Regions from separate parts of the Alkalibacillus sp. S2W genome, predicted to be linked through region 3. Evidence: riboswitches for the same ligand, from Rfam matches in the RefSeq annotation. Region 3 holds a riboswitch; each other region holds the start of a gene.

Region 1 (4,128 bases), 370 kb from region 3:
CGTTCGTTACTGTTTGCTCCAATTCGTGATATTAAAAAAGGAGATGACATGATTCTTTCAGATGGGAAGTAGCAGTACATCTATGAAATGGTTGATAGTGAAGTTGTTGAGCCACATCGAACTGACATAATTGAAAACGTCGAGGGAAAGAAACTCTAACACTCGTCAGATGTTACAGTGACGATGGATCAGATCTGATTATTGTTTATGGTGAGTTGAAACAGATTGTTGATTGAATTAGAATACCAAGAATACAAGAACCGCTCGTTGTGAAAGAAACGTTCACTTTCATGAACTGTAACCCTAAAAATGGACAGTTTAATAAAAAGCGCTAGGATGCTAATAGGTGACTTCGGTATTGTGCCGGGGTCATTTTTTGTAAGGTCCATTGATATCGACCATGGTTGTAATACGTCATGTAATCTTCAATTGCTTGCTTCACGTCAAAAACAGAGGAACATGCTTTAAAATCAATGCCAACTTTCATGTGCCCAAAGAAAGACTCCATCGGCGCATTATCCCAACAGTTACCACGACGAGACATCGACTGATCTACGCCTAGGCCTCTTACTGTCTTTTGAAACTCAGAATGAGTGTAATGCATTCCCTGGTCGGAATGGATGAGACAGTCTGAATGAGCGACAAACTCCTCACGCTTCACTAACTTATCAAGTGTTGTATACATAATGTCCATCTTTAAAGAGGTCGAGAGGTGATAAGCTAAAATCTCTCGTGTTGCCCCATCTTTAATAACGGATAAATAAGCTTTTTGTCCTTTCGCATAGTAGATATAAGTGATATCCGTTAAGAGGACTTTATGCGGTTCTTGTTGATCGAATTGACGTTCTAATTTATTATCGCACGTTTGATGCTCTTGCGTTGTCTGAGCGATTTGTTTATAAGGATTCGCTCTGCGAATGGTGCACATCAGATTGTACTTCTTCATAATGCGGCGGATGCGTTTATGGTTCATCCCAATGTTATCTTCATTCTCTAAGATCATTTTGATTTGGAGAGCGCCAACTTTTCCTTTATATCGGCTGTGTATTTTCTCGATGAGCTCATAGGCAACCTCATCTTGTCGTTCTTTTTGTTGACGAGCTTCGTCTGATTTCAACCAGTTATAATAACCCGATCGACTGACGTCTGCTAATTCACAAAAATATTGAATTAACTGAGGAAAACCATACTCTCTAACCATTTGTTCAATCAATCGAAATTTGTCGGATATTGTTATTTCTTCTTCGACTGCCTTTCGAGTTCTTCTAGCTTTTTTACGAAGTCTAGTTCTGCCTCCAGATACGCAATGCGCGCTTCAGCTTTCTTTAGCTTGTCTTCAGAAGAAAGCTCTTTCGATGAAGGACGTCCTGTTGCCGATTTCCCAAGCCGTTCTGTAAAGAAACCGTCTTCTCCATACTTCTGAAACATATCTCGCCAACGCTTGATACATTCTTTGGGCTTTTTATCCCCAATAATGGATAAGTCGAATCCATGTTCAACAAAGATTTGATGCGGCCCTTTTCCTTGCTCATTTTCCTTTACAGCTTTCACTTTAAATTCAGGTGAATAAGAAATAGAACGATCTGAAACCTTGATGATATTGGAATTGGATTCTAGTTCTCTTCTTTGTGATTCGCTAAAAATAATTTTAGACATGTTTATAACCCCGCTCGTATTAGTTAATTCGATTATAAATGGATATTCAAGGTCATGAAACACAAAAACCCTGAATAAGGGCACTTTTTATCAGTGTCCTTATTCAGGGTATAGTTCAAATTTGGAGTGGTTTTGATACATGAAGACACTATGTATATTCCATCTCCACTTTCCTACGCTGGCATAATCCAGATCAGGTTATAAGGGATTAAGAAATAATTCTTATCTCAGCCTATTGGCATCCCTAGTGGGATATTTTATTCTTTTATTTAAATCGTATCTTATTTTTTTGTCAAACAAATATAAAAGTAAGTGTGTAGAGTTTTTAATACCTAGTTGAGCATTTTTATTATGTTAATATAGAGATGGAGAAGCGATTTATGTGCATTCAGATTTTGCACTTAGGACACATGTTGTCTTATTATGGTAATTATCACTTTTGTGTTAATTAAAGACTGGACAGAACAAGAACGAATGCTATCTGGTTGAAATTATAGTAAAATAGGAAAGAGATTTAGTTTTCAAACCAGGTGCTTTTTCTTTCGGTTAGGTTCTCTTTAAGATATATGAAGAGTACTTGAGATTAAGACTTTTAAATAATAAAGAATAAAGAAGGTATACACATGAAAAATAGTTGGAATGTTTTTTCGAATGATATGACGAACATAATACGTAATTGGGTGGCAGCTATTTTGATTGGAGGTCTCATCATATTACCATCATTATATGCATGGTTTAATATTGAGGCTTCCTGGGATCCTTATGGGCAAACCGACCAAATTCCAGTAGCTGTTGTCAATGAAGATGATGGGGGTCAGATTAGAGACGAAAAAATTAACGTTGGCGCCGATCTTGTTAATGAACTCAAGAGTAATGATTCAATGAATTGGCATTTTACAAATCGTGAAAAGGCAATGGAAAACCTGAAATATGGTGATTATTTTGCGGTGATTGTTATTCCGGAAGATTTTTCTGACAAACTATCAACGGTTATTACAGACAATCCAGAAAAAAGCAACATGGATTATTATGTAAACGAAAAGATTAATGCCATATCTCCTAAGATAACAGATAAGGGTGCCAGTGCAATTGTGGAGGAAGTTAGTAGCAATTTTATCTCTACAGTAAATGGTGTTATTTTTGATAGATTTGATGAGCTTGGAGTAGAATTAGATCAAAACTTGCCAGATATTAAAAAGTTTGAAAACTATGTTTTTGAGATGGAAAAACAGCTTCCAGAAATTTATGATACGACTACAAGCGGGTTGCAAGATACGAAAGATGTGCAATCTATTATTAATAAAGCGCAAGACATGATTCCAGAAGCTGAGCGGACAACGAATAATGGCCTTACGACAGTGAATGAAACAGAGGATTTATTATCAGAAGCTGAAAATCGTTTGAATGAGTTAGCACCAAAAATTGAAAAAGACATGGAGAAAGCAAAAGAAACTGCTGAAGATATAAATAAGGTTCTTAATGATGCTCAAAATGTGGATATCGATTTCAGTCAAGGTAAAGAACTGCAAGAAAATATTGATCAATCATTAGACAATGCCATTACTCGTATCGATGATATAGAAGCGAATTTGAAACAGTTGAAGGAAATGAATGAAAACCAACAAAATAGTAACAACGAAACAGAGAATGCAAATGGGAATGGGGATGATTCATCTCAACAGGGGGACAATAATCAAAACAACAATAGCAATCAGAATCAGGTGATCGACGAAGCAATTAAAAGTTTGCAAACAATTCGAGAGGCTCTTCAAGAGGCACAGCAGAACGGGCAAAACATTACAGATTTTATTGAGGATAAAGAAAAGCAAGTAAATTCTGTTATAACTGATTTAGAAGAATTGTCTGGAAATGCAGAAAACAGAATTGGGGAGTTTCTAACAGACTATAAAGAAAATATTGAACCAGTTGTCAAAGAGAAAATTAACAACGTACAACAAACACTATCTAATGCTAAGGAAATTTTATCCGAAGTTAACTCAACGATTCCAGAGGTGGAGAGAATCCTGTCAAACACAGAGAATCATATTAGTGAAGGGCAAGATAAGTTGAATACAATACTTGATGAGTATCCATATGTGAATACTAAAGTCAACAGTCTCGCTGACAAGATCCGTGAAATTCAGGGCGAAACAGATATCAATGAAATTATTGAGTTGTTACAGAATGATCCAGAGGCAGAAAGAAGTTTTTTTGAAGAACCAGTTCAACTAAGTAAGAATGAATTTTTTCCTATCCCGAATTATGGCTCAGCGATGACACCATTTTACACGGTTCTAGCTATATGGGTTGGTGGTCTTCTTCTAATATCGTTGTTGTCTGCAGATGTTCATGACAGAGTAGGTCTGACTGACAAGGCTCGTTATGTTGGTAAGTTGCTTACGTTCTTGACGATTGGACTACTGCAGACATTAATTGTTACGTTAGGTGATCACTTTATTTTGGGTGCATATA
Region 2 (4,128 bases), 650 kb from region 3:
GGAGTTGGTCAAGGAATCAAGGATAGTGGTGTTCATCGCGATGACTTGTTCATTACGACGAAAGTTTGGAATGATGAACAGGGATATGACAATACATTGCGTGCATTTGAGGCGAGTATGAATCGACTTGAACTTGATTATTTAGATTTATATTTAGTGCACTGGCCAGTCAAGGATTACTACCGAGACACATGGAAAGCCATGGAGCGGTTAGTTGATGAAGGATTAATCCGGTCAATTGGTGTGAGTAACTTTAAACAACGTCATTTAGAAGATTTAATGACGACAGCTAACGTGAAACCAACCGTTAATCAAGTCGAGTATCATCCTCATTTACAACAACATGATGTAAAGACATTTTGTGAACAAGAATCCATCCAATTAGAAGCGTGGTCACCACTTAAACGTGGCGATTTATTTGACGATGAAACGATTCAACACATCGCTCAAAAACATGATAAAACACCGGCGCAAGTTATCTTACGTTGGGATGTGGATACGAATGTGATTACCATTCCGAAGTCGGTGAAAGAACATCGTATTGTGGAAAATAGTGATATTTTCGACTTTCAATTAGACCAAGCAGATTTAGATGCGATTAAAGCATTAAATGGTGATGAACGTGTCGGTCCTAATCCTGATCAATTTGGTTAAAAAATATATAAAATACAGCTGGACTTGAATCGGTTTTCGAGTCCAGCTGTTTAATAAAGAGGTGCAAATTTATGAATTCAGTTTATTTAGTAGACGGTGCGCGTACAGCCTTTACTTCATTTGGTGGTTCATTCGTTAATACGAATGCTGTTGATTTAGGTGTTACAACAGCTGAGGCAGCGCTGGAACGAGCGAATGTTTCAGCTGATGCGATTGATCACGTGATTTATGGTAATGTGATTCATACAAGTGAGAATGCGGCTTATTTGTCGCGACATATAGGACTGAAAGCAGGTGTTCCACAAAATGTACCAGCTTTAACATTAAATCGTCTTTGCGGTTCAGGGTTGCAATCCGTTGTTTCTGCAGCACAAGAAATTAAGTTAGATGAAGCGAATATTGTGTTAGCAGGCGGAGCAGAAAATATGTCGCAAGCGCCTTTTTCGAATTTTAAACAACGGTTTAAAGGTGTGAAAATGGGTGAGTTATCATTCACGGATATGTTGAACGCGACTTTGACCGATCAATATACCGGTAAAGGCATGGGGATGACAGCTGAAAAATTATCAGAGCAGTATGGAATCTCGCGTGAAGCGCAAGATGAATATGCAGCCCAGTCCCATCAACGTGCTTCTAACGCAGTTGAAAAGGGAAGTTTTGCTGAAGAAATTGTGCCTGTGACGGTGACAAGTCGTAAAGGGAGTCTTGAAGTGGAGCAAGATGAACATATCAAACCAGATTCATCAGTTGATGTGCTGTCTGGTCTGAAGCCTGTGTTCAAAGAAGATGGAACCGTAACGGCTGCGAATTCATCTGGCATCAATGATGGTGCAGCAAGTGTCGTCGTTGCTGGTGAGAAAGCAGTTCGTGATCACGGACTTTCACCCATGGCTGAGATTAAAGCTTGGCACGTAGCAGGTGTGGACCCAACAGTAATGGGGATTGGTCCAGTACCTGCCATTAATGGAGCTTTGAAAAAGGCAGGTTTACCCCTTGATGATATGGATTTAGTTGAAGTGAATGAAGCGTTTGCTGCACAGTATTTGGCAGTGGAAGCCGAGCTTGGGTTAGACCGCAATAAAACAAATGTTAACGGTGGTGCGATTGCATTAGGGCATCCTGTTGGTGTCAGTGGCACACGCATCTTATTGACTGCTGCTTATGAGTTAAAACGTCGCGGAGGTAAATACGCCGTTGTTAGCTTATGTATTGGCGGTGGTCAAGGTATTGCGATGGTGATTGAGAATCAATAAATAGGAAATCAGTCTTGTGGTGAGCTCACTAAAAAATGTGAGTATTCATGAATGGCAAAGTCGATTCCAAGGTTCCTTTATCGACTTTGTTATAAAATAACAGTAATTAAGAGTGAAAAATGGTTAACATAATGTCAGAGTTTTGTTAATATAAATTTAACAAGCAAATAATTTTAATGTAACAAAGCTAGGGGTGCCATTTAATTGGCTGAGAGGAATGATTCCGACCCTTTGAACCTGATCTGGTTTGGACCAGCGTAGGGAAGTGTAGTTGCTCGGAGTTTATTGGATTGTGAATTATGTCCAAGATTATCCAAGTCAACCACTTTCTTATGTCTGGTATAAGAAAGTGGTTTTTTATTTGGAAAATGACGTGATTCAGCTAGATTATTCGTTATTTTCTAAATTAAATATAAAAGGTGGATTTTATAATGAACTTAGCCACTTAAGTCATAAAAAACGCCATGTGAATTTCATGTTATATTGAAGTTAACCACAACACTCAATAAAGGAATGAAATCACATGACGCCATTTAATGATAACATGCCCCGCACTAAGGGCAAACACTTAAGCGCGGATGAACGGTCAAAAATCCAAGTGTTAAAGCAGGAAGGCTATTCTCACCGTCAAATCGCCAAAGTATTAGGCTGTGCGCCGCAAACAATCAATAATGAGATTAAACGGGGTTCGGTGACGCAAGCAAGAGAACAGAAACAAAATGGCAAAACATACCGCTATACGCATCCCGTTTATTTCCCAGATGTCGGCCAACGTCAGTACGAAGAAAATCGGTTAAACTGCGGGCGTATACCGAAATGGGTTGGTATCCCTACATTCATAGAATGGGCGGATACCAAGATGCTTCAGGACGGATGGTCTCCAGACGCTGTCGTCGGTTATTTGAAAGTCCATTTTCCGTATGCCCAAGCCTTACTACCGTGCACTACCACACTCTATCATTGGATCAACATCGGCATTATGCGGACGAAGAATATTGACCTGCTTGAGAAAGTCAGTCGCGCACCTAGAAAGACCGGGCGGCACGGTAAAGAAAATAAGCGCAAGTTAGGTACTTCCATTGAAGAGCGGCCGAAACATATTGAAGACAGAGCAGAGTTCGGACACTGGGAAATTGATACGGTACTGGGCGTTAAAGGTGAAGATGATGAGGTATTACTCACCTTGGCCGAGCGTAAAACACGGTTTGAATGCGTTATTAAAGTCGACCGAAAGGATGCATCATCGATTTCAAAAGCCGTTCAGTCACTGGCCGAGCGAACCGGCACAGACATGCGCGCCATGTTTAAAACCATCACGTCAGATAACGGGTCGGAGTTCAGCACGTTAGAAACGGATTTAAAAGAAACGACCCAAGTCTATTTTAGTCATCCCTATGCATCTTATGAACGCGGCACCAGCGAAAATCAGCACAAATTGATTCGACGGTTTATACCGAAAAGTCACCCCATCAGTCAAGTGAGTCAGCAACAAACCTTACGCGTACAAACGTGGATGAATACCTATCCGCGGAAACAGCTCAATTATCGCACGCCACAGGAAGCACTCATGACAGAGGTCAAGGCAATAGCTTAGATAGTTGTGACATTTCGCTCCCCCCTAGGGGGGAGAGCGTCAACTCTCTTCATCTATTCACAATCTCCCCATAGCAGGGGCTGGCCCAGTGGCTAACTTGTACTTGAAATTTAGGATTAAATATAAAATAATCTTGGAGGGATAATGTATGAAATTTTCAGATTTACTAAGGAAAGAGACGAATCATATTTGGGAAGCGAACTTTAATCACCCTTTCATTAAAGGGATTGGGGATGGAACGTTACCGATGGAATGTTTTCGTTACTATGTCATGCAAGATGCTTATTACTTATCACATTTTGCAAGGATTCAATCGTTAGGTGGGACGAAAGCTAATGACTTTTACACAACGAGCCGTATGGCAGCACATGCACAAGGAACTTATGAAGCGGAATCAGAGCTTCATCGTCATTTTTCAGAAAAACTAAATATTACTGAAGAAGAGCAGGAAAACTTTGAGCCAGCATTAACAGCGTACGCTTATACGTCTCATTTATATCGAGCTGCATACCAAGGCCATTTAGGTGATATTATCTCGGCAATATTACCTTGCTATTGGATCTATCAAGAAATTGGTGACAGGCTTAAACATGTTCAACCTGATGTTCCTATTTATCAAGAGTGGAT
Region 3 (4,128 bases):
GATAAGGTTGATATTGCAACATATATGTCATCACCTTTCATTTATAATAATGTTCTATAACACTATTCCACATTTAAACCAAAACGTAACACGATTTACGATTTTCCATCCCATTCAGCATAAAATTGTTCTAAATATGTTTCCATAAATTGATGACGTTTCTCTGCGATACGGTAACCTTCAGCTGTGTTCATTTGTTCTTTTAAGGTTAATAATTTTTCATAAAAATGATTAATCGCCGTATTGGTTTCATGGCGGTATTCATCTTCTGTCATAGTTTCGCGTGGTGATTCTTCGGGATGATGGATGAGATGGCCTTTAGACCCTGCATAGGTGAAACTTCGGGCAATACCAATGGCGCCGATTGCATCTAATCGGTCTGCATCTTGGACGACTTCCGCTTCACGGCTCGGTAATGTCTTGTAACCATGCTTGAATGAAATCGTATCGATGATGGCAAATATATGGTCAATTTGTTGCTCTGAAACGCGTTGATCTTCTAACCATTTCATGAGGTCTTGTCGACTCTCCGCCACATTGGAGGTGACTTTATCATCAATTAGATCGTGTAATAAAGCCGCCATTTCGACAACCCACCTATCAACATCAACTGTATCAGCTATTTGCTTGGCATTGTTAACGACACGCTGGATATGCCACCAGTCATGTCCAGAACCCTCAGAAACTAATTTACGATGGACGAATTTTTCCGTATTCTGAATCACTTGCTGCTCCCATTCATTCACTCAATATCACCCTTCATGACATGACCGTCGACAAAGACTAGCAATCTTAGACGTTTACAATCATGCTTTTATTTATTATGATGTAAGTATAACAAAACTGCATACGTGATGATCATGCACTAGGGGAGCTACGTCAAGTGGCTGAGAAGGTTGGACCTGACCCTCAAGACCCGAACTAGGTAATACTAGCGTGGGGAAGTGCAGTGAAGCTTAATCTACCATAAGTGTAACGACACAATAGCTGAACTGCATTCCCACGGGATGCAGTTTTTTTGTTATAAACAGACACTTTATAAGGAGGCGATTCGTCATGACGAATCAACAGTGCAACACAAGTCGTATTGCAGGGGTTCAATTCACGCTCTACCCAATGAGCGACAACTTTGTCGATATTCTTTTGTCCGCTCTGGATGAAGTTGACCAATCGAAAGTATGGAAGGAAACTGATGATGTCACAACTTGTGTAAGGGGCAAAATCGTGCATATCTTTGATGTGACCAAAGCAATCTTCTTACACGCTGCTAAAACTGGTGAACATGTTGCCATGACAGGCACTTATTCGATCGGGTGCCCTGGAGATAATGAAGCTGACGTCTATATGGCAGAATCAGATGCACCAGTGAACGCTCCTCAATTAGCCAATGCTCCACAACGTGCTGGTTGTAAGTTCGCAATTCACCCGCTTGGACGGGAGGACTATATGGACAAAATCTATGAACAAATTGATCTGTCCAAAGCACGCGGCGTTGATGTCAGTGCCGCCCATTATATGACGCGCCTTGATGGTGATGTGCAAGCGATATTTGATGCGATACAAGATGCGTTCGAAGCTGTCCAGCAAGAAGTATCACACACAACAATGACCTTTACTATTTCGGCAAATAGTCCGTCAAATAAATAGGGGGTAAACTATGACTAAACAATGGAAACTGAAAGAAATTGTTTTGCTGTCGGTATTAGGCGTCGTATTTGCGGTAATCTATCTATTAGCCTTTGGAATCGGCCAGGGACTTGTTGGCGCTCTAACACCTTTTGGCATTGGACCTCTTGGCTATGAATTTATTTATGGCATTTGGTTCATTGTCTCGATTATTGCTGCTTATATTATTCGCAAACCTGGCGCAGCCTTTATGTCAGAGTTAATCGCTGGGACTGTTCAAATCTTAATCGGAAGTCCAGCTGGCCCACAACTTATAATCAGTGCAGCTATTCAAGGACTAGGCGCCGAAAGTGCATTTGCTGTGACGAAATGGCAAGATTATCGGAAGCGAGTGTTAATATTAGCTGCTGTATTAACCGCAATCATTAGCTTCGCTTGGCATTTCTATTCATCTGGTTTCTTTGCATATGAAGCGTGGTTAGTTGGCGTTATGCTGATCACACGCATTATAAGTAGCATACTGATCATGGCTCTACTCGGTAAGTGGATTAGCGACCAATTGGCGAAAACAGGTGTTCTTCGTGGCTACGCGTTAGGAAAGGAGCGTCAACAAAACCGTGACCAAGATGCAGCTTAGTCCCGTCATATCCGTTCACAACTACAGCTTTAGCTACGAGACGTTAGACGAACCACTTCTGAACCAACTAAATTTTACGTTATATGAAAATGAAACAACACTTTTAATCGGCCCGAGTGGATCGGGTAAGTCTAGCTTGTCGCTTTGTTTAAACGGATTATATCCTGATTCAGTTGAAGGCACTGCATCAGGGGTGATTCGTTTCCGTGGTCAACCTGTTCATGATTTTGAAAAAGGCCAGATTAATCAACAAATTGGCATCGTTTTTCAAGACCCAGACAGTCAATTTTGTATGATAACCGTTGAAGATGAACTCGCTTTTACACTCGAAAATATTCAAACTCCACGTGAAGAGATGGAAGCGCGAATTGATGAGATCTTAATGACCATTGGAATGTCTGACTATAAGCACGAAGCGATTCATACCCTTTCAGGTGGCCAAAAGCAAAAAATCGCCCTAGCTTCTGTTCTATTACTAGAACCAGACGTGCTTATTCTCGATGAACCAACAGCTAACTTAGACCCGATGAGTCAGCTCGAATTTATTCAGTTAACCGAACAATTACAATCAACTATGGAACTAACGATTCTTTTAATCGAACATCAAGCTGACGACTGGCTCTATTTGATCGACCGTGTTCTAGTATTAAATAGACAAGGTGAACTAATGGAAGATGGTGAAGTCGAATCTATTTTTCAAACCAAACAACAGCAACTAATCGAACATGGTATTTTCATCCCAAAACAATATCTTGACTCACCACCCAATTCAAAACCGATTAATCATTCAAACAACACAGAGCCGTGTTTTACGATGGAAAGCACCTCTTTTTCCAGAAAGAACAAACCAATCTTACAAAATATTAATCTAACGCTGAAAAAAGGTGAAATGACAGCAATCGTCGGTGAAAATGGTGCAGGTAAGTCCACCTTATTACAATTAATGGCAAGGCTCTTACAACCAGAAGCAGGCACCATGACTTTCTTAAACAAGCCACTCACCAAGTGGAAAGAACAGTCATTACGTCAGCATATGGGATTTGTCTTTCAAAATCCCGAACATCAATTTATTACAGATACTAGCTACGATGAAATCGCCTTTAGCATGACATTAAACGGGTATGATGCTGAAACAATCGACACAAGAACTAGAGAATTACTAAACCATTTTCACTTAATTCATGAAAAATCGCAGAATCCTTTCGCCCTAAGTGGTGGTCAAAAACGACGGCTTAGTGTTGCTACTATGTTAGACGAAACTCCTGATCTATTACTGTTTGACGAGCCGACATTTGGTCAGGATGCCCAAACGACTCATGAATTAATGGAGATCATGACCGAAATTCAGCAACAAGGTACAACGATTGTATTCGTTACTCATGATATGGATTTAGTCGATCAGTATTGTGATTCGGTGTATGTTCTTAATGAACAGTTAATACAATATCACGGGCGCCCAGCAAAGCTGTGGGAACATGATGAGTTATTAAACCAGGCAAGATTAAGAAAACCATTTCGACTGGAAATGCGTGAGAAAGTTGGTGTTGCCCATGATCTCAGCCATTAACCCCACTGTTAAAGCAATTGCGGTGTTGATCCCTGGTGTTTTACTAGGTCTAACATTTGATGTGTTCACACCACTTGTTTATTTAATTTTTATTTTAACTGTGACCTTATTACTGTCAGACATTCCCTTTAAACGATGGATTAAATTTTTCGTTCCGTTCTTCTTATTTATCGCATCGTTTTCTTGGGCACGTTTACTATACACCAGCGAGACATTCCAAAATGGGTCCGTGCTGTTTTCATTTTGGACATTCGAGGTCACAATGGGTGGTCTTCTTGTTGCGATTAGTTTGGCATTA

The links. Region 3 has a riboswitch for thiamine pyrophosphate ahead of ACKXGF_RS01860 (YkoF family thiamine/hydroxymethylpyrimidine-binding protein). Riboswitches for the same ligand answer to the same signal wherever they lie in the genome.
Region 1: it holds a riboswitch for thiamine pyrophosphate, as region 3 does, so the genes downstream of both, ACKXGF_RS14135 (IS3 family transposase) here and ACKXGF_RS01860 (YkoF family thiamine/hydroxymethylpyrimidine-binding protein) in region 3, are expected to answer to the same signal.
Region 2: it holds a riboswitch for thiamine pyrophosphate, as region 3 does, so the genes downstream of both, ACKXGF_RS05430 (IS30 family transposase) here and ACKXGF_RS01860 (YkoF family thiamine/hydroxymethylpyrimidine-binding protein) in region 3, are expected to answer to the same signal.

Annotation. Positions count from the first base shown of each region.
Region 1 covers NZ_CP177234.1:2,732,861-2,736,988, reverse strand. Annotated here, with positions in the region: one part of gene ACKXGF_RS14135 (IS3 family transposase) at 332-1,284, opposite strand; one part of gene ACKXGF_RS14135 (IS3 family transposase) at 1,284-1,656, opposite strand; TPP riboswitch at 1,810-1,912, opposite strand; gene ACKXGF_RS14130 (YhgE/Pip family protein) at 2,280-4,128, shown strand, end outside.
Region 2 covers NZ_CP177234.1:985,303-989,430, forward strand. Annotated here, with positions in the region: gene ACKXGF_RS05420 (aldo/keto reductase) at 1-654, shown strand, start outside; gene ACKXGF_RS05425 (acetyl-CoA C-acetyltransferase) at 726-1,907, shown strand; TPP riboswitch at 2,087-2,188, shown strand; gene ACKXGF_RS05430 (IS30 family transposase) at 2,431-3,501, shown strand; gene tenA (thiaminase II) at 3,650-4,128, shown strand, end outside.
Region 3 covers NZ_CP177234.1:331,008-335,135, reverse strand. Annotated here, with positions in the region: gene ACKXGF_RS01870 (aldehyde dehydrogenase family protein) at 1-22, opposite strand, end outside; gene ACKXGF_RS01865 (HD domain-containing protein) at 96-746, opposite strand; TPP riboswitch at 858-960, shown strand; gene ACKXGF_RS01860 (YkoF family thiamine/hydroxymethylpyrimidine-binding protein) at 1,057-1,647, shown strand; gene ACKXGF_RS01855 (ECF transporter S component) at 1,658-2,263, shown strand; gene ACKXGF_RS01850 (ABC transporter ATP-binding protein) at 2,253-3,830, shown strand; gene ACKXGF_RS01845 (energy-coupling factor transporter transmembrane component T family protein) at 3,814-4,128, shown strand, end outside.